DNA from 3 places in the Brevibacillus nigriterrae genome. Region 1 is predicted to be linked to each of the others. Evidence: riboswitches for the same ligand, from Rfam matches in the RefSeq annotation. Region 1 holds a riboswitch; each other region holds the start of a gene.

Region 1 (6,479 bases):
AAACTAGAGACAAGTAAATCTACCGCACAAATTGCTGGGCCGGGTTTATCAGGTGGGCTGGAACAGTTAATCACCGCTCCTTTTGCAATATTGTTCACGTCGGTATCCTTTTTTGTATCCGCTGTGTACATAGCCCGGATTAGCAAGTTGGAGACAGTCGTGACAGATGCGAAAAAACAAAAAAACATGTGGCTGGAAATTAAAGAAGGGATGCATACGGTTTACACAAAACCGTTGCTGTGGGGAGTGGTGCGCTGCTCAACAGTCTTTAACCTTTCCTGGAATGTTATTTTTAGTGTTTATGTTCTATATGCATCACGAGAACTCAAAATCAGTGCGAGCATTCTTGGCATCATTTATGGAACGCTAGGAGTAGGGTACCTATTTGGCTCTCTGCTTGCCCAAAGGGCTGTATGTCGTTTTGGAGTAGGTCCAACAATTGTGGGTTCCGCTACGATAGCAGCAAGTGGCGGTTTGCTTGCTCCATTAGCAGTAGGATCAGAATTAAGTATTGCGTTGATTATGATGCTCGGACAGCTTCTTTTCGGAATAGGTGTCTCAATGTTTAGCATTAGTACCATCAGTTTACGTCAAGTAATTGTACCCGATGCCCTGCAAGGTCGCGTGAATGCTACATTTCGATTTATCTCGTGGGGTTCTTTACCGCTTGGTTCGTTAATTGGAGGGATGATAGGGGGGGCAATGGGTTTACGGTTCGCTTTATTTGCGGGTAGCATTGGATTGTTAGCTTCGGTATGTACATTATTGTTCACCCCATTTTTACAACTACGTGTGAAATCATTTCATGAATTAACATTGGAAAAAGATGTGTCTATAAAGACCTAAGGAGTGCCTTAAGAAGTATTAAACCAACGGGATGAGTTAGTTGAACAACAACAGCGGTAGTCTAATACTTTATTATCAGGGTCTTAAACCACCGCTTTTTCTTTTTATGGATAGCCTATTACTTATTTTTCAATACTTGCCGAATTCTCATTTGAAAATCCTGTTAGATCAATACCTCTAGTCTAAAACAATATTATTTTTAGACATTTATTAGCTTTTTGATGCCATTCTATTTCAACACTTATGTACCCCGAAAATGTACCTAATCGTTGGTAATAGTCGGTCTCCACGGTAACATTAAATAAAAACAGCTTCGATGAGTAGATCTCGCAATTGGGCAAAGCCGCCTACAACCTCAACTCGAATCCCTAATTTTTTCGCCGTTACTTGTGATAGGGTTGACCGTAATTAATCTTCAACTAAACTCCCATTAACGTAACAAGCCACCGTTCATTAAGCTCTTGATATCCGTTTGTTAAACAAAAATAAGGAAATTTGTTTAGCTTTTTAAAAAAACTTTTCCTTTGTTTTTAAAAGATTCAACAACATCAATAGCCTCATTTACATCCAACAAGTCGTAGATAGAATCCACCTTCATCAATCTCAATCTTTTATCGTTAATCAACGTTATCAATTTACTAAACGTTTCTTGCCATTTATCCGTTGATACTTGTGCATTCCAATTCCGTAAATGAAACATATTAGCATTTACTTTTGCCTTATTTATAATTTCTGTCCAGTTAACTTGTATTCCTGATAAAAGACCAATAGTTAAAAAATTGCCATTAGGGTGTATACAAAAAGCCAAATCGTTTCCAGACGAACCTCCAACAGAATCAATTGCAGCATCGACACCAATTCCATTCGTTAGTTCCATCACTGTTTCATATAGTGGATTTTTAGATGTGTCGATTACATAAGATGCTCCAAGACAAAGTAAATCCTTTGTATATTTATTATTTCTGGTAACTGCAATCAATCGAAATCCTAAAACCTTTGATAATTGAGCAAAAATATGCCCAATCGAAGAACCACACGCATTAACCAATAAAACATCATTTGGATTTAATTTTAAAACTTCTGTACAAGTCACCCAAGCCGTAATTGGATTTATATACATTTGCGAAGCTGTAAAATCATCAATTGAATCAGGTATTAATACTGTAAAATCTGCTGATGTCTTAACAAATTCCTGCCATGTGCCTTCCCCACGCAAAGGTAACACCCGTTTACCAATAAGATCTCGAGAAGCTAAAGGACCTACATATTCTACAATACCCACTCCTTCATAACCGGGGATATTAGGTAAAGAAATACGATGAGAATAAGCGCCTCTAATTGGAATTAAGTCAGAAGGGTTTATAGGACGTGCTAACATTCGAACAAGGACTTCATTATCTTTTGGTGGTTCTATACTTTTATATTCAATTTTTAATACCTCTTTAGGACTACCGAATTCGTAGAATCTAATACATTTTGCATCCAAAATAATAAGTCTCCTTAATATAAAACAGATTTATTTAATTATACCATCTTGAATTAACCTGCCCTTTAAGGTGGCAAGGCCACCAATATTATGAACCGCACCCCGTCAAGTAGACAGTATAAAAAACAAAAATAACCTATGCGGCCCTGGCCTTGTTTTGTTGAGTGTATTAATACCCCAGATAGATTTAAAAATAGTAGTACAGAAACTTGGATACCGAAACTCCTTTGTTCAATCTGAAACACCCAAATAGCTATTTGAAGGAGTTAGAGATCATGAATGCACTTATTGTCTACGCCCATCCTGAACCAAAGTCTTTTAATGGAGCATTAAAGGATCTTGCCATTACTGTTTTGACAGCAAATGGTCATCAAGTCAAAGTGTCTGATTTGTATGCAATGAAATGAAATGCAAAGCTGTTGCTGACCGCAATGATTTTCTCATTATGGAGAACTCGGAATTTTTAAAATACCAGCTTGAACAAAAGCATGCTTCAAAAACGAACAGCTTTGCCGAGGATATCCGAGAAGAACAAGAAAAACTTCTTTGGGCTGATTTTGTAATCTTCCAGTTCCCATTATGGTGGTACTCTGTCCTAGCTATACTGAAAGGCTGGTTTGATCGAGTCTTTGCTTCAGGTTTTGTTTATGGCAATGAAGTTGGAAGATATGATACGGGTGGACTCAAAGGCAAGAAAGCGATGTTGTCCACTCTCACCGGTTTCTCCACAGAATGCCTATACGCCATATGGAATGGATAGCGATATACACGAGAAGATCCTTTATCATATTAATCATGGGATCCTCTATTTTTCTGGTCTTGAACCTGTTGAACCGTTTATTGCCTGGACTCCCGCACGAGATGAGGAAGCCAGAATTCAATACTTGGAAGGTTACAAAAAGCGTCTTAAACATCTTTCTGAAATACGTTCTATCCCCTATCATCCAAGTTCTCATTTTGATGAGCATCACCAATTGAAACCAGAGTACAGGTAATAGCTATCTTCACTAAAATTTTGTATCCCAGAGAACGAATTCTGGGATATTTTATATTTTTACCAAAGACGAAGTGTCATAATGTCACGAGTTATTACACTATCCTACCCGTTAGCTTAACGCCGTCGCCAGTCTACTACTTTATTATCTAGTCTAAAACTACTAGATATTAACCAAAACTACCTATTACAAAAATGATAACGTTTTCAACACTTCACCGTATAAAATTGATATTGACAATCAGTTTAGTCGGGATTATGATTTGTTTATCCAAAAATTAAATAAACTCTTATCGAGAGAGACTGAGGGATCAGGCCCTATGACGTCCGGCAACCTCCAGCAATGGAACGGTGCCACTTCCTGCAGAATGAAATTCATTCTGAGAGATAAGTCGTTCACTTATTAACGATGCCTCTTTCGAATGAAAGGGGCTTTTGTTTTTGGGTGACGGGCATAAGGAGGCAGTAGATGATTGAAGTAAAAGAGCTGGTGAAAGAATACAACACCAAAAAAGGAACGGTTACAGGAGTAGATCGGGTTTCGTTACAAATCAACAAAGGCGAAATCTTCGGAATCGTCGGATATAGTGGAGCAGGGAAAAGCTCGTTGCTTCGATGCCTGAATCTTCTGGAAAAACCTACGTCCGGACAAATCCTGATCGATGGAATCGAACTGACATCATTAACAGAAAAAGATCTCCGAAATGCGAGACAAAAGATCGGAATGATTTTTCAGCACTTCTATCTAGTCAGCTCCAAAACGGTATTCGAAAATGTGGCGTTTGCCCTGAAGGCAGCACATAAATCAAAAGAAGAAATCGAAGAGAGGGTAAAGGAACTGTTAGAGATGGTCGGTCTTTCGGACAAGTGTGATGTCTATCCGTCACAACTGAGCGGTGGACAGAAACAGCGAGTCGGAATCGCCAGGGCACTTGCCAACAACCCATCTGTTCTGCTCTGTGATGAGGCGACGTCAGCACTCGATCCGAGCACAACCCAATCCATCCTTGCTCTCTTAAAAAAGATCAATCAGGAAATCGGCCTAACCATTGTACTCATTACACATGAGATGGAAGTGGTCAAAGAGATTTGTGACCGCATGGCGATTATGCAGGATGGTCAGATCATTGAACAGGGCCCGGTATATGAGATTTTTGCCAATCCGATCAAGCCATTGACGAAGACCTTTATCAACAGCATCTTGCAGTTTGACTTGCCGGATCACCTGATCAAACAACGAAAAGGCAGAATCATCAAAATTCATTTCAAAGGCTCCATCGCTGAAGAATCAGTTGTGTCTGATGTATTCCAGAAGCATCAGGTGAAAGGAAATATTCTGCATGGAAAAATTGAGTACATACAGAATACGCCACTCGGTATTTTCATCATGGAACTGGTCGGGGAGCAAGCGGAAGTAGAGGGCGCTGTACAATATCTGATTCAGCGGACGAACCATCTGGAGGTGTTGTACGATGCTGTTTGAGACACTGATCGAACTCATTCCAGAGCTGAACAAGGCTTTTTTTGAGACGATTTACATGGTCGGCATCTCGCTTGTAGTGTCTGTCATTGCGGGTCTTCCGCTTGGTGTCATTCTTTTCGTCACCGACCGAGGGTTGTTCCTGGAGAACACTCCTTTGAAAAATGTGATCGGGTTTGTAGTGAACATGGTTCGTTCCATTCCGTTCATCATCCTGCTTGTAGCACTGCTTCCGCTGACCAATCTCATTACGGGAACAACGATTGGGCCCACGGCGGCATCTGTCTCGCTCTCTGTGGCAGCGATTCCGTTTTTCGCCCGATTGGTTGAGACGTCACTGAGAGAGATCGATAAGGGCGTCATCGAAGCAGCGGTTTCCGTAGGGGCATCCCCCTGGATGATCATCAAGGATGTACTCATCCCGGAAGCCCGTCACGGCATCATTCAAGGGATTACGATTACCACGATCAGCTTGATTGCCTATTCTGCGATGGCAGGCATTGTCGGGGGAGGCGGTATCGGTGATTTGGCGATTCGCTTCGGTTACTACCGCTATGACAACACCGTGATGATTACGACGGTCGTGATTTTGATTTGTCTGGTTCAGTTGATTCAGTATGGCGGTGACTTCATCGCCAGAGTTGCAAATAAACGGTCATGACCGTTTATTTGCTGACCGCGAGCGGTCACATCAACCTTCATGAAAAACGTCGAGACGTTTTTCACAGAAAACGATAATTACAACATTCTAGGAGGCACACAAAATGAAAAAGTTTCAATCATTGCTCTTATCTCTCACTTTGATCCTATCCGTTGGTTTGCTTGCTGCTTGTGGTGGCGAAAAACCTGCCGCTAGTGGAGGTACCGCTTCGAAAGAATTAAAAATCGGAGCAACCGCAGGCCCATACAGCGACATGGTAACGAAAGCGATCAAGCCGCTTTTGGAAAAGAAAGGCTACACCGTGAATGTAGTAGAATTCAACGACTATGTGCAACCGAATCTTGCATTGTCTAAAGGTGATCTGAACGCCAACCTGTTCCAACACAAAATCTATCTGGAGAAATTTGCGGCTGAACATAAACTGGAGCTCTCTGAATTGATCTCTGTGCCAACTGCTCCAATGGGCATCTACTCCAAAAAGTTCAAGTCTCTTGAAGAAGTGGCAGATGGCAGTGCAATTGCAATTCCGAATGACCCGACGAATGCAGCACGTGCGTTCCTGATTTTGCAAGACGCTGGTTTGATCAAGCTTGATGCTTCTGCTAATCCGCTTACTGTATCTGAGAAAGATGTACAGGAAAACGTGAAAAACCTGCAATTCAAACCAATTGAAGCAGCACAGCTTCCACGCACCGTAGACAGTGTTGATTTGTCTGCTGTCCCAGGTAACTTCGCACTTGCTGCAAAAATGAACCTGCTGGATGCATTGAAGCTGGAAAATATGGCTGACGACTACCGCAACCGTGTCGTGGTGAATACCAAAGACGTAGAAGCGCAATTTGCAAAAGATATCAAGGAAGCGGTAGAATCTGCTGATTTCGAAAAAACAATTGATGCTGAGTTCCAGGGCTTCGGTAAACCAGCCTGGATGAAGAAGTAAATGGAGCGTTTAGAAGTAAGGGGAGCACCCAATACCTACGTGTGCGAAGAAGGGATTCTGGATGAGCTGGAG
Region 2 (6,479 bases), on a different contig from region 1:
CTGACTCGATCATGGCATTCAGTGAAATCAGGCGGGTCTGGTCAGCAATTCGTTTGATCAATTCGCCCACTTGATCAATATCACGCAAACTGACTTCAGTAGTAATCAATGTTTGTTTGATCGTAGCCATGAATTCAGCGATGGAAGCTGCATCACGGGCGATCTCTGCACCGGATTGACCAATGTGTTCGATTGCCTGATTCACATCATCCAGCGATTGTGAAAATTGTTCCTCATTTTCACAACCGACAGACAGCCCGATGACTCCACCTGTCACTGGAATCGCTACCGAGTAACAAGGAGTACCATATACTTCTCGTGGAACATACCGTGAAATGGCTCTTTTGGTACGCAGTACAGCAGCAGGCGTGCCATCCGGCTTCAGTGCCTCTCCCACATGAATTTTTAGCTGAAATGCTCCATGTGTATTCCACATAATAAATTTCTCTTCGTCAGTCGCCCACACGGCCAGATCCTTTTTCCGAAAAAGCTCAGGCAAGTATTTTGCAATCGACATGTAGTTTTGCAATTCACTCATAGGAAAACCTCCGCCCTCTTTTTGACAAAGTCATTATGTACCTATCCCCATTTTTATACTTTTCAAACTATTTATAACAAGAAAAAACCCATCTGTGCAGTACCATTTCTCACAGATGGGGCTTACTATGACTAACCGTATTCTATTAGACACTCAGGCGTTGCAATCCAACAGGCACAGCAGAAGCGACAAGCGCCTGATCGAGGTCGGCAGCAAGATCATGCACATCTTCCAAACCAACTGAAAGACGGATCAGCCCATCCGTAATCCCTCTTTTGTTTCTTTCTTGTGCAGGCATGGAGGCATGAGACATCATCGCCGGATACGATAGAATGCTTTCCACCGCTCCCAGACTAACCGCCACAAGCGGCAACTTCACGGCATCAAGGAACCGCTTCACCCGTTCCTTGCATCCCAGATCAAATGAGAGCACCGCACCGTGTCCAGACGCCTGACGAGCTTGAAGCTGATGACCTGGGTGATCAACCAACCCCGTATAGTAGACACACTCAACATAGGGATGTGACTCTAGCCACGTAGCGAGGCGATCTGCGCTGGCCGTGCTGACATCGAGGCGAACTTTCAATGTTTTCAAGCCTCTCATGACCAACCAGCAATCCTGGACACCTAGAATTGCCCCAAAGCCGTTTTGGATGGTGTACAATTGAGCACCCAGTTCAGCATCCTTGGTCACTACCAAGCCTGCGACAACATCACTATGGCCAGCGATAAATTTGGTTGCACTGTGAATCACGATATCTGCTCCGAGCATAAGTGGACGTTGGTAATAGGGGGTAAGGAACGTGTTGTCTACAATGGTTGTCAGCCCATGCTCTTTTGCGATACGACAGATCGCTTCTATATCCGTTACTTTCAAGGTCGGGTTCGAAGGCGTTTCCAGATAAATGCCTTTGGTCTTTGGTTGAATCGCTGCCCGCACTCGTTCAGGGTCAGTTGTGTCAACGAAGGTTGCCTCCACACCCAAGCGGGAAAATACACTTGTTAAAATTCGATACGTTCCACCGTATACATCTTCCGAAACAATCAGATGGTCACCAGCCGAGAAAAGCAGGAATACACTGGAGATCGCCGCCATCCCGGATGCAAAGGCAAATCCTCTCTTCCCGCCTTCTAACTCAGCGATTGTCTCTTCAAGCGCTTGCCTGGTAGGGTTGCCTGACCTTGCATAATCAAAGGTACCCGGCTGATCCAAATCAAATTGATGAAAAGTAGAAGCCTGGTAAATAGGAACACTGGAAGCACCAGTCACCGTATCAATTCCACAAGTCCCATGCAAAAGTTGTGTAGCAAACTTCATTTTCCTCATCCCCCATCTATCGACATGAATCAAGCGCTTGCGCCAGATCTGAAATCAAATCATCTGCATGTTCAATCCCGATGGAGAGACGCAGCAGACGATTACATACTCCTACACGCTCTCTGATTTCCACGGGAATATCCGCATGCGTTTGTGTTGCTGGATACGTACAAAGTGACTCCACGCCACCGAGGCTTTCTGCAAAAGAGATCACTTGCAGCCTTCGTAAAAATGTTCCGACATGAGCGGCATCCTGGATCCGAAATGAAACCATTCCGCTAAATCCGTTTGCCTGCTCCCTTTGAACCTCATGCCCTTCATGTTCGGTTAGACCAGGATAGAAAACATCCGTTACCAGCGAATGCGATTGGAGAAATTGAGCAACCTTGAAGGCGTTCTCCTGATGGCGTTCCATCCGAAGTGCCAGTGTCTTTAACCCTCGAATTAACAACCAGCTATCTTGAGGTCCTAGCACTGCCCCGATGGAGTTGTGTAAAAACCGTAACTTTTCCGACAGCTCATCACCTTTGGTCACGATCAGACCAGCGAGTACGTCGTTATGACCTGCCAGATATTTGGTCGCACTGTGGAAGACGATGTCCGCTCCCAATTGTAGTGGACGTTGGTAAAACGGTGTCATAAATGTGTTGTCTACAATCGTGAGCAACTGGTGAGCCTTGGCAATTTCCGCAATCTTCCGAATATCTGTGATTTGCATGAGCGGATTGGTCGGTGTCTCGATCAGAATCGCCTTGGTGTTGGTTGTGATATGAGATGCTACCTCGTCTGCATAGCGCAGGTCCACATAGCTGAAAGAAAGTCCATAGCGTGAATAAATCTGCTCAAATAACCGATACGTCCCACCGTATAGATCGAGCGAAACAATGATGTGATCACCGTGAGAAAACAGTCCCATGATCGTTTGAATCGCTGCCATCCCTGACGCACAGGCAAATCCTGCTGTTCCGTCTTCCAGATCAGCAATTGCCGCTTCCAATACGGTACGGGTCGGGTTTGCTGTTCTGGCGTAATCAAAGCCCGTGCTCTCTCCTAATGCCGGGTGTCGATAGGCTGTGGAGGCGTAAATCGGAAAGCTGATGGCTCCTGTCGTCTCATCCTTTCCCACTCCTACTTGCACCAATTTTGTCTCGATACGCATGTTCATTTCCCTCCAAGTATCCACTCTGTCTCTTTTTTCCGATCTTGTGCAAAATGGTGAGGGCAAAAATAAAAGCCCTCTTTCCTGTCGAAAGAAGGCTTTGATCACGTTTCCGCAAGCAAATCCCTCTCATCTCTCAGAGCTTATGCTCTGCAGGAATTGGCACCGTATCCCCTACGAATAGGTTGATTGGTTGCCGGGCGTCATCGGGCCAGTCCCTCCGCCACTCTTGATAAGAAGAATGCTATTCATTTTTTGGTTGAATTCATCGTAGCGAAATGTCACCAAAAAGTCAACGTTGTTTTTGAAAAAAATCCCTACACCTTGAAAAACTGTACTTTTTCATGCAGTGCTTTAATGTTTCGGGAAACTTCTGCGACGGAAGCGACGGTTTCCTCCAGTGTTGCTGTTTGCTCTTCGGCCGAAGAAGCAATCGTTTCCATTCCACCTGCAATCTCTACGCTGATTGTGTTCACGTTATTGATCCGCTCCAAAGCGGTTTCGCCTTGTTGACGGATATTCGTAGATGCCTGATAGACTTCCGTAATTTGATCAGAAATCGAACTAACCAGCGTGGTAATTTCCGAGAATGATTGGCTGCTAACCTGTACCAGTTTTCCGATATCACTTACACTGTTGACTCCGTTTTGCATTGCATCGACAGCTTCCACGGCCTTGGCTTGAATTTCACCGAGAACCTGAATAATTTCCTCCCCTGCTCGACTGGTTGCTTCCGCCAGTTTGCGCACTTCATCAGCAACAATGGCAAATCCACGTCCATGCTCACCCGCTCGTGCTGCTTCAATGGCAGCATTCAACGCAAGCAGGTTCGTTTGACTGGCAATCGACGTAATCAACTGGGTAATTTCGCTAATTTTGTCCATTCGCCCTTTCAAGCCATCGACAACCTCAGCAGAATGCAGAACCACCTGATTCACTCGATTCATCTCGCCTTGCACCTGTGTGCTTGTCTGTAGACCAACAGAGGCATTCTCCGTAGCACGTTTGGTCGAATCAGTTGCAACCTTCAACAAATCAGTTACATCATGAATTTCTGCTTGCAGGCGGCGAATGACCTCTGTCGTGGTTTTCATGTCATCTCTCATCGAGGAAGTAGATTCTGCCATCTCTGTAATGGTTACGGCAATTTGCTCAGAAGCGACACCTGTTTGAGCTGCTCCCTCATTCAGATATGCCGCATAATGTGATACGTTATCCGTCACTGAAATCACATCGTGAATCATGGATCTCATGTTATCGCTGGATGCATTCAAATGACTGGCAAGGTGAGCAAATTCGTCCTTCCCTTTCACCACTGCATGAGTAGTCAGATTTCCTTTTCCTACCTCTTCGATAACGGTACCGACATTTTTCAGAATTCTGGTGTAGGATCGGGCAAACCAGTAGGCAATTAACGCTCCTACTAGTGTCGTAAGTGCAGCGATCCCGAAAATCAGATATTGGAGATTTTCAATCGATTGATAAAACTCAAACTCATAGGAACCTACACCAACATAAGCGTTCCACGGTTCAAAAGGCCGAACATAAGCCACTTTTGTCCCGATTTTGGCATTCGGATCATCACTTTTTTGGCCCGGCAAAAAGAACGGATACTCGATAAAACGTTCGCTTTCGGATGGCTTTTTAGCCGTTTCGGCGATCATTTGCAGGACATCTTTTCCGTCTGGCGTCTTGACGGTTGGTTGTTCTCCTTTTACATCAAACCGCGGGTGGACATATACCTTGAGCGGTGTCGCACTATCCATACTGTTGACAAACAAATATCCATTCTCCCGATAACGAAAACTGGACTGGTGGAAATCCCTTTCCTTGCCGTCAGGCTTTAGCGGGCCTGCCAGCATCTCTCTCGCTTTCGTCAGTGCTTCTTCTTCCGTCAGCTTGCCAGCTTGTACATCTTTATCGAGCATGGTCAGAATTTCAAAAGCATGATCGACGGTTTTCTTTAATTCTTGCTTACCTGCTTCTACTAATGACGCTTTCGCCTGATGATAACTGATCAAACTAATCGCCAATGCTGGAATGAGCATGCAGCTCACCAGTAACACCATTAATCTGACACGAAATGTTGAAAACACTGTGTCTCCTCCTCCAATACTTTTTCTCCAGTATCTTTCTCTAAAGTGTTTTTCTACGTTTTTTATACCCCTATAAATACAGTTAGAAACTTTCAAGGCCAAAAAACAAAGACACTTAAAATAAAAGTGTCTTTGTGATTCTCATTTCCTTTTTCAATTTTACCTTTCGCCGCTACCTTTTCACTTGCTCGTAACAGTTACTTCTAAAGCAACTTTCTTCTCATTGTAAGTAAAGGTAATCGTTGCCGACCCAGGTTCTAACGCAACTATCTTGCCATCCTTAAATCGTGCCACCTTTTCATTATTTGAAACCCCTACTACATTATTGAGCACATCTATGGTCTTCCCATTCATTTTTGCATTGATCTTGATGGTTGCTGACTCATCCATTGCCAGACTTATTTCGCTCTTATCCAATAGCAGATCATCAAGTGTTTTTGTCGCTGGAATCCCACTTACACTACCAGTGATTTTGCGTATGAACTCCCTGTCTTTGCTACCTTCTGCCACATTAATGTAATTCTCTTCCACTGATAAATTAAGCAGATTTTTCAAGGAATACAGCGGAGACAGATCATATATCTGGTTATCATTAAGCCAAATTGTATCAAGTTCTGGCAGTTTCGAGAGTACCGTGACATCTGTCAGTTGATTGTTTTCTAAATATACATATCGTAATTTTTTTAAACCTGAAAGAAATGAGATATCCGTTAGTTTATTTTCATCCAAATGCAAACTTTCAAGCTTATTCAATCCTTTGATACTCGAAAAATCCTTAATGTTATTTCTGCTAAGATTGAGGCCTTTCAGATTTTTCAGCTTTTTAACCGGTGCTATATCTGAAATCTTATTCCCCTCAAGTATCAGGTCTTCAAGATTTTTCAGATTTTGCAACGCTTTCATGCTGGTTACCTGATTATCATACAAGGATAACGATTCAAGCTTTTGCAATTTTTGAAGTGGAGTTAGATCGGAGACCTCATTGATTGGCAAGATAATTCTTTGAAGGTTGTAGGCATATTGCAGACCCTCCAGACTTTTTATCCCTTTTCTGGAGCCTTCAATTTCTGTCAGGTTCAGCATGTCCTGTTTGGTTAATGGAAGCCCTTCTTCTCGTCCTAGTGTTTTACGTATCAGTTTTTCCAGATTGAGATCAGGGATATCAACGCTTGTTGCAAGTGAAACGTGAGCTTTTGCTGTTTCTCCACGATAGGATGCAGTAATATCCGTTTGTCCTTCTCGACCTATTATTGTGAGTAGTCCTTTATTATCTATAAACGCTACATACGGATCACTCGAAGTCCAATCTGCTGCATCCGTTACATCATCTTTCGTACCATCATCATACGTTGCAGTGAGTTTCAACTG
Region 3 (6,479 bases), 130 kb from region 1:
AAGTAGTGGCGTGTGTAGGAAGGGACGGAGATCAAATCGCCTGGATCCATTTCTACATCAAACCAGTTATCACCAGCATTGATGGTGAAAATCCCGTGACCATCCACGCAAAAACGTACTTCATCATCTGTGTGATGATGCTCTCCACGGAATGCTACTAACAATTTATCCAAATTCGGTGTGTTTTCAGAAAGCATTACCAAATCAGCTGTTGTATAGCCTCGCCGGGTGCTGATCTCGTCAATTTCTTTTCGGAAATGCTCGATGATATGGGATTTTTCTTCATCTGTCAGTTGGTAATTCTCCCGCAGATTCTCGGGTAAGCGATCAACACCCCATACTTCATAGGTGACTCCCAGAGGGGAAAGAAAATCGCGTACCTTGTCTGAGCCTTCCAAATATTCATTGGTAGCATGAAAACGGATTTTTGCCATTGATGAATTGCCTCCCTTTAATTAAATTGATGTCGTAATTGAGTAAGTCTCAGATGGTACTCAAACAGGAACTCAAAGGACTCCAGATGACGTTTCGCCGTGAAGTCATTGTCACCCCATACGTAAATTCCGTGATTGCGGATCAAAACACCTGGTACAGAAGGAGTAATTACTTTTTCAATCGCAGCAGCAAGGGTAGGGATATCCGCGTAATTTTCCACGATAGGAATCGTGATTTCCGCATTCTCTTCCCAGATACCGAGCCCTTTGATCAATTCTTGCCCCTTGATTGTGAATGCCCGCTGCCCAAAGTAAAGCTCCGAGATCACGTTATTGCTGATCGTATGGACGTGAAAGCATGCTCCAGCGGTTGGGATGTGCCGATAAACGGCTGCATGAATCAAGGTTTCCGCCGATGGTCGCAAGGTGGTCTCTTCTACTGGTTGGGCCGATTCATTTACCAGCAAGTAATCTTCAGGTGTGCATTTTGTTTTGTCTTTGCCGCTGGCAGTTACTGCAAAGAGTAGCGGGTCACTTGTCAATTTAATCGACAGATTGCCGCTTGTGCCGGGGAACCAATCACGTCTGGCAAAGGTCATTTTGGCCTCATCCAGCCTCAGATAAGCGTCGGCTCGCAGTTGCTCCAAATCGCTCATGCTAGCGCACCTCCTGTCCGTTCGTTATCTGCTCCAAGGCGTCAATCACATCAAAGAAGGTTGAGAATGGGCGATAGGGCAACTGCAGTTCGTTACATTTGGTTTCCAGCAGAGATCGGGCTATGACAAAGTCGGCGATCTTGGCTCCTGCCAAATCCGTAATGCTGTCACCAATCACGATTCGGTAATGGGTGGATGGATCGTATTGTCTGATAATTGCTGTCTTGCACATACCGCAATCCGTTGTGCAGTGTTCATCGCATGCATGAGGCCAGGTAATCGTGATCGTGTCTTGAGAGAAATCGCTGCCGTTGCAATAGATATGCTCATCCAAGCCATAAGGAGCGAGCATGGGATAGACGAAGAAATCAATGCCGCCGCTTGTAATCAAGAGAGTGATATCCTGTTTTTTGCAGTATTGGATAAATTCAGCAAACCCTGCTCGAATCCTTGCTTCTCGTAATAGGAAATCAACAATATCTTGTTTACGATGAGAGGGAATAGTGGCAAACAGTTTGCCCACACCTTCCCGAATCGAGATCTGCTGGCCCAGAATTTGATCGGTCAACTCTTCCCAGCCAGGTAGAGCAAATTCTCGCATGATGGCAATGATATTGTCTTTTTCCGTGATTGTGCCATCGAAGTCACAAAAGAGAACGACTTGTTTTTGCATTACTTTTGCCCCCACTTATCTAAAGCAATCGCCAAAGCCTCACTGTTCGTTGCCGCTTCGGCTAATGGAATTCCACTAACGACTGCTTCAATTGCTGTTATGAATGCTCTAGCTCCGATTGTTGCTCCACCAGGATGGCCGTGGATGCCGCCACCTGCGTTCACCACCTGATCCAGTCCGAAATCTGCGTAAAGTTGAGGTACTAACCCCGGATGAATCCCTGCTGACGGAACAGGGAAAGAGCGTTTCAACTGACTGTCATTTACGGTTAAATTAGCTGCAAGCTGAAGTGCTTCTTGTTTATCCAATGCGACATTTCCATAAGGAGAAGGGAACAGAACTAGATCCGCACCTGCAAGCCGCATCAGTTTACCCAATAATAGGGACGTCCGGATGCCGTAGTCAGGTGAAGGGTACAGCGCACCAGCCAGTGCTGGATGGGCCATCAGCGGGACGGTGATATCGGGATCGGCTGCGAGCCGATGCAGGGTGTCGAATCCAAAGCTGAGTACGTTAAACAGCAAGCATTGGGCTCCGTTATCGATCGCACGCTTCGCATTATCTAGCAATTCATGGGAAGGGCCCGTGAGATTTGCTGCATAAAGCACGGGTTTGCCTGTTTCTTGCTGTACTTCCTCGGCTATTTGACGGAAAGCACGGATTCGCTCAAGAAACGGCGCCTGATCGTCAGCAAAGAAGATCTCGTCGTCCTTGACCAAATCGAGTCCTCCCAGTGCCTGGGCACGGAATTGTGTCTTCAGTTCATCGAAGGGCAGACCCAGACACGATTTAAATATGCTCATACACAGTGGTCGGTCATGTACACCAAGTATCTCCCTCACGCCGTCGATGCCGTATTTCGGTCCTGGAAAGCCAGCAACAAATGAATCGGGCAATTGTATATCGACTAATTTGATTTTGCCATCCATAGACAGCTTGCCGAATACACCCGTCAAAAGGGAAGGGATATCACGTGTAAAGTTGATTGTTGGATAGCTGATGGTAACTGTCCCCCGGATCTCGCCATTGTCCAACTCTTCCAGCGGTTGAACAGCATGAACTTCTCCAAGATAGGGACGAAGTGCTTCCTGCTTGGCGAGGGGAAGATCGGTCCATGAACCAACAGTCATGCCGACAGCAATCGCAGCAGCTTTTTTATCTAAATCTTTTGCTTGCGTTACGTAGGTTACAAGAATAGAATCACTGCCCACGGATAAGCCTCCTTTGTAGAAAATAAAAAGCCTCCTTCATCGAGAAGGAGGCGGGCTTACGATTGTTCGCTTCTCCTCTCATCTCTCAAAAACCTCAAAATCAGGTTTTTGCAGGATTTAGCACCGTTTCGTACCTGTTTCGTACGCCGGTTGCCGGGCATCATCGGGCCAGTCCCTCCGCCTTCTCACAATAAGAGTAATGTCTGAATATATGGAATTGAGCAACTACAAACACAGTACTCAAATCATAAGACGATTTTTCACAAACGTCAACTTCATTTTTAATTTGCAAAAAGTTGTTGACAACTGGCTTGTACCGTGTGTATGATTCATCGTAATTGCAAATTGAATAGTCTAAATATGGATTTCCTTATCCAGAGACGGTGGAGGGACTGGCCCGATGATACCCAGCAACCGACACATTTCTTGCATCTGTTATCGAGCAAGAAAAGTGCACGGTGCTAATTCCTGCAGAAGAAATAATTCTGGAAGATAAGGGGGAACGACGACGTTATGACAACGTATGCACAGGACCTCTTTTCTTTGGAAAAGAGGTCTTTTTTCATGGTGACATTATCAAAAAATTGGTGTGAGCAAGTTTGGTCGGAGTACAAATATTTAATCATGCTTCACTCGTATTCTACCTATCAGGATATTGTGCAAGCATTCAAGGAACAGAATCAACGTGCGAAAGAAACGGGAAATCGGGATTGGACTCAATTTGCGGACTGGTTATGTGACAAATTACAGGAATGCGAGGTTGATCTTATCGACGAAGGGAATGCACGAAATGCATTGAATCATGCTTTCGGTCACCTGCGTGGCAAGGTAAGTCCTGTGGAAAACGGCTCGTGGCAGCTTCTGCTGTCTACCGACGTGGAGAATGCGTGGCGGGTGTTGTTTCTTCTAGCGATGGAAAGGGGAGACGATACACTCAAACGGTCACGGCTCTTTTCGCCTGCCTGTCCAACCAGTCACGTCTGGATTTCGTATCGTGGAAAAGATTTGTTCGTCAAGCGCAGAGAAGGAAACTGGGAAGTATTGACCCGAGAAGAAATAGCAGATGATATAGCCGATTGCAAAGTGCACAAATTAGTGGATTACCGCTTGATGGCACAGTTGAACGAGTTGACCAATCCGCTTGACATGTATGAAAAGCAAATGGCTCTTTTAGGCTGATTACAAGGCAGGAATGAGGAGGAAAAGCGATGACATACCGTCCGTTAACTGAACAGGAAGCCGTTGATTATGTTCGTGGTTTACCTAGTTTATTTACGCAAGATTCGCAATTATCAAGCTATGAGATAGGCGATGGGAACCTGAATCTGGTTTTTCATATTCGTGAAGAAGCAACTGGCAAAAGTGTCATTGTCAAGCAAGCATTGCCGTACGCACGAGTAGTTGGTGAGTCGTGGCCTTTGACACTTGATCGTGCACGGATCGAAAGCTCGGCACTTGCTATTCAAAACAAGCTGGTTCCTGATCTGGTTCCACAGGTTTATCATTTTGATCAAGAGCTTGCCCTTACCGTGATGGAAGACTTGAGTGACCACACGATCATGCGCAAAGGATTGATCCAAGGGGAACAATATCCGCTGTTTGCCAAGCATATCGGTCGATTCCTGGCTGAAACTCTCTTTTTCACATCGGATTTGGGTGTGCATCCGTATGAAAAAAAATCATTAGTCGCAACATTCGTGAATCCAGAGCTTTGCAAAATTACCGAAGATTTGGTGTTTACTGATCCCTATGAAAATGCCGAAACCAATATCTTTAACCCTTTGATTCGCAAAGACGTTGAGGCGATTTGGGCAAACGTACCGCTGAAACGGGAAATTGCGAAGCTGAAGTTTGGCTTCCTCACGAGAGCAGAGGCACTGCTTCATGGCGACCTGCACACGGGTAGCATTTTCGTCACCCCGACCAGCACAAAGGTGATTGATCCTGAATTTGCTTATTATGGTCCGATTGGCTTTGATATCGGTCAGGTCATTGCCAATCTGCTGCTCAACTATGCTGCACAGCACGGTTTGCCGGGCTCAGATGCCAACCGAGCAGCGTATCGTCAGTACCTGCTTGAAACAGTAGAGAACGTATGGCAGGAGTTTGTATATAACTTTGTCCAATTGTGGCACAGACAGAGCAAAGAACGGAGTGCGCATGTAGAGAACTTCTGGCAGGATTACGTGGCAGATTTGCTTCAGGATACGGCTGGTTATGCAGGATGTGAGGTGCTGCGCAGAGTCATCGGGTTGGCGGGCGTAGCTGATTTGAACTCGATTGAAAATGTGGAAATACGTGCAGAAGCAGAGCGCCTTGCACTGGAAATTGGCAAGGCACTGATCCTGGAGCGTAAAAACATCAAAGCGAGCACAGATATTAGCAACCTGGTATGGAATGTGTCGATTCAAGCTCAGCAGGAGGAAGCGGTATGACAACGGCAACAAGAATAACACCCGTGAGATGGGAGAATGATCATCTGGAGTTACTTGACCAGACATTGCTTCCTGTTGAGACGGTATACCTGCCTCTCACTACATCTGAGCAGGTATGGGAATCAATCAGACACCTGCAAGTTCGAGGAGCACCGGCTATCGGGATGGCAGCAGCCTACGGATTATATCTTGGGGTTCGCAACAGTCAGGCAACGACATATGAAGATTTCTGGCAAGATGTCGTGGAGCAGGCGGATTATCTGGCAACCTCCCGACCAACTGCTGTCAATTTGTTCTGGGCCTTGGATCGGGTGAAAAGCCGGGTGGAGAATGAAGCGGAAAGGACGATTGACGAGATCAAAAAGTCTGTTTTGGAGGAAGCACAAACAATCCAGACGGAGGACGAACAGGTTTGTCGTCAGATTGGCGAAAATCTTCTCTCCTTGCTGCACGATGGTATCGGAGTCCTGACTCACTGCAATCCGGGAGCGCTAGCAACTGCAGCCTATGGAACGGCAACTGCTCCGTTCTACCTCGCCAAAGAACGAGGCTGGGACATCAAAGTGTACGCCGATGAGACTCGTCCTGTTTTGCAAGGCTCTCGACTTACTGCCTTCGAATTGCAGCAAGCAGGAATTGATGTCACCCTAATCTGCGACAATATGGCTGCGATGGTGATGGCGCAAGGAAAAGTACAGGCGGTAATCGTGGGTACAGATCGTGTCGCAGCAAATGGAGATGTAGCAAACAAAATTGGCACGTACGGTGTAGCTGTTCTGGCAAAGGCGCATGGTATTCCTTTCTATGTGGCAGCTCCGCTTTCATCGGTTGATCTGGCAACTGCAACGGGTGACGAGATCCCGATTGAAGAACGTCCAATCGAGGAAGTGACGCACGGACTTGGCAAACAGGTTGCACCAGATGGCATCAAGGTATACAATCCCGCCTTCGATATTACTCCTGCCCGATACATCACGGCGATCGTAACGGAAACAGGTATTTACAAGCCGGAGCAAATTTGCCGACTCGAAAGCAAATAATCAGAAATTTTTCCCCGTTTCTTTTCGTAC

What was found. A riboswitch is a leader RNA that binds a small molecule or an ion and turns the genes downstream of it on or off. The one in region 1 is predicted to bind S-adenosylmethionine.
Region 2: it holds a riboswitch for S-adenosylmethionine, as region 1 does, so the genes downstream of both, ACPW7N_RS12560 (aminotransferase class I/II-fold pyridoxal phosphate-dependent enzyme) here and ACPW7N_RS04310 (methionine ABC transporter ATP-binding protein) in region 1, are expected to answer to the same signal.
Region 3: it holds a riboswitch for S-adenosylmethionine, as region 1 does, so the genes downstream of both, ACPW7N_RS04985 (2,3-diketo-5-methylthiopentyl-1-phosphate enolase) here and ACPW7N_RS04310 (methionine ABC transporter ATP-binding protein) in region 1, are expected to answer to the same signal.

The regions. Positions count from the first base shown of each region.
Region 1 is NZ_JBNCMT010000004.1:80,350-86,828, reverse strand. Features, by position in the region: gene ACPW7N_RS04330 (MFS transporter) at 1-846, shown strand, start outside; gene ACPW7N_RS04325 (zinc-dependent alcohol dehydrogenase family protein) at 1,346-2,332, opposite strand; gene ACPW7N_RS04320 (NAD(P)H-dependent oxidoreductase) at 2,608-2,739, shown strand; gene ACPW7N_RS04315 (NAD(P)H-dependent oxidoreductase) at 2,736-3,092, shown strand; SAM riboswitch class I at 3,614-3,720, shown strand; gene ACPW7N_RS04310 (methionine ABC transporter ATP-binding protein) at 3,796-4,809, shown strand; gene ACPW7N_RS04305 (methionine ABC transporter permease) at 4,799-5,467, shown strand; gene ACPW7N_RS04300 (MetQ/NlpA family ABC transporter substrate-binding protein) at 5,571-6,407, shown strand; gene ACPW7N_RS04295 (iron-containing alcohol dehydrogenase family protein) at 6,408-6,479, shown strand, end outside.
Region 2 is NZ_JBNCMT010000015.1:6,251-12,729, reverse strand. Features, by position in the region: gene ACPW7N_RS12570 (methyl-accepting chemotaxis protein) at 1-538, opposite strand, end outside; gene ACPW7N_RS12565 (aminotransferase class I/II-fold pyridoxal phosphate-dependent enzyme) at 684-1,856, opposite strand; gene ACPW7N_RS12560 (aminotransferase class I/II-fold pyridoxal phosphate-dependent enzyme) at 1,873-3,015, opposite strand; SAM riboswitch class I at 3,142-3,254, opposite strand; gene ACPW7N_RS12555 (methyl-accepting chemotaxis protein) at 3,333-5,111, opposite strand; gene ACPW7N_RS12550 (leucine-rich repeat domain-containing protein) at 5,292-6,479, opposite strand, start outside.
Region 3 is NZ_JBNCMT010000004.1:205,731-212,209, reverse strand. Features, by position in the region: gene ACPW7N_RS05000 (cupin domain-containing protein) at 1-434, opposite strand, end outside; gene ACPW7N_RS04995 (methylthioribulose 1-phosphate dehydratase) at 452-1,090, opposite strand; gene ACPW7N_RS04990 (2-hydroxy-3-keto-5-methylthiopentenyl-1-phosphate phosphatase) at 1,092-1,763, opposite strand; gene ACPW7N_RS04985 (2,3-diketo-5-methylthiopentyl-1-phosphate enolase) at 1,763-2,974, opposite strand; SAM riboswitch class I at 3,050-3,171, opposite strand; SAM riboswitch class I at 3,342-3,473, shown strand; gene ACPW7N_RS04980 (YbgA family protein) at 3,539-4,153, shown strand; gene mtnK (S-methyl-5-thioribose kinase) at 4,183-5,409, shown strand; gene mtnA (S-methyl-5-thioribose-1-phosphate isomerase) at 5,406-6,449, shown strand.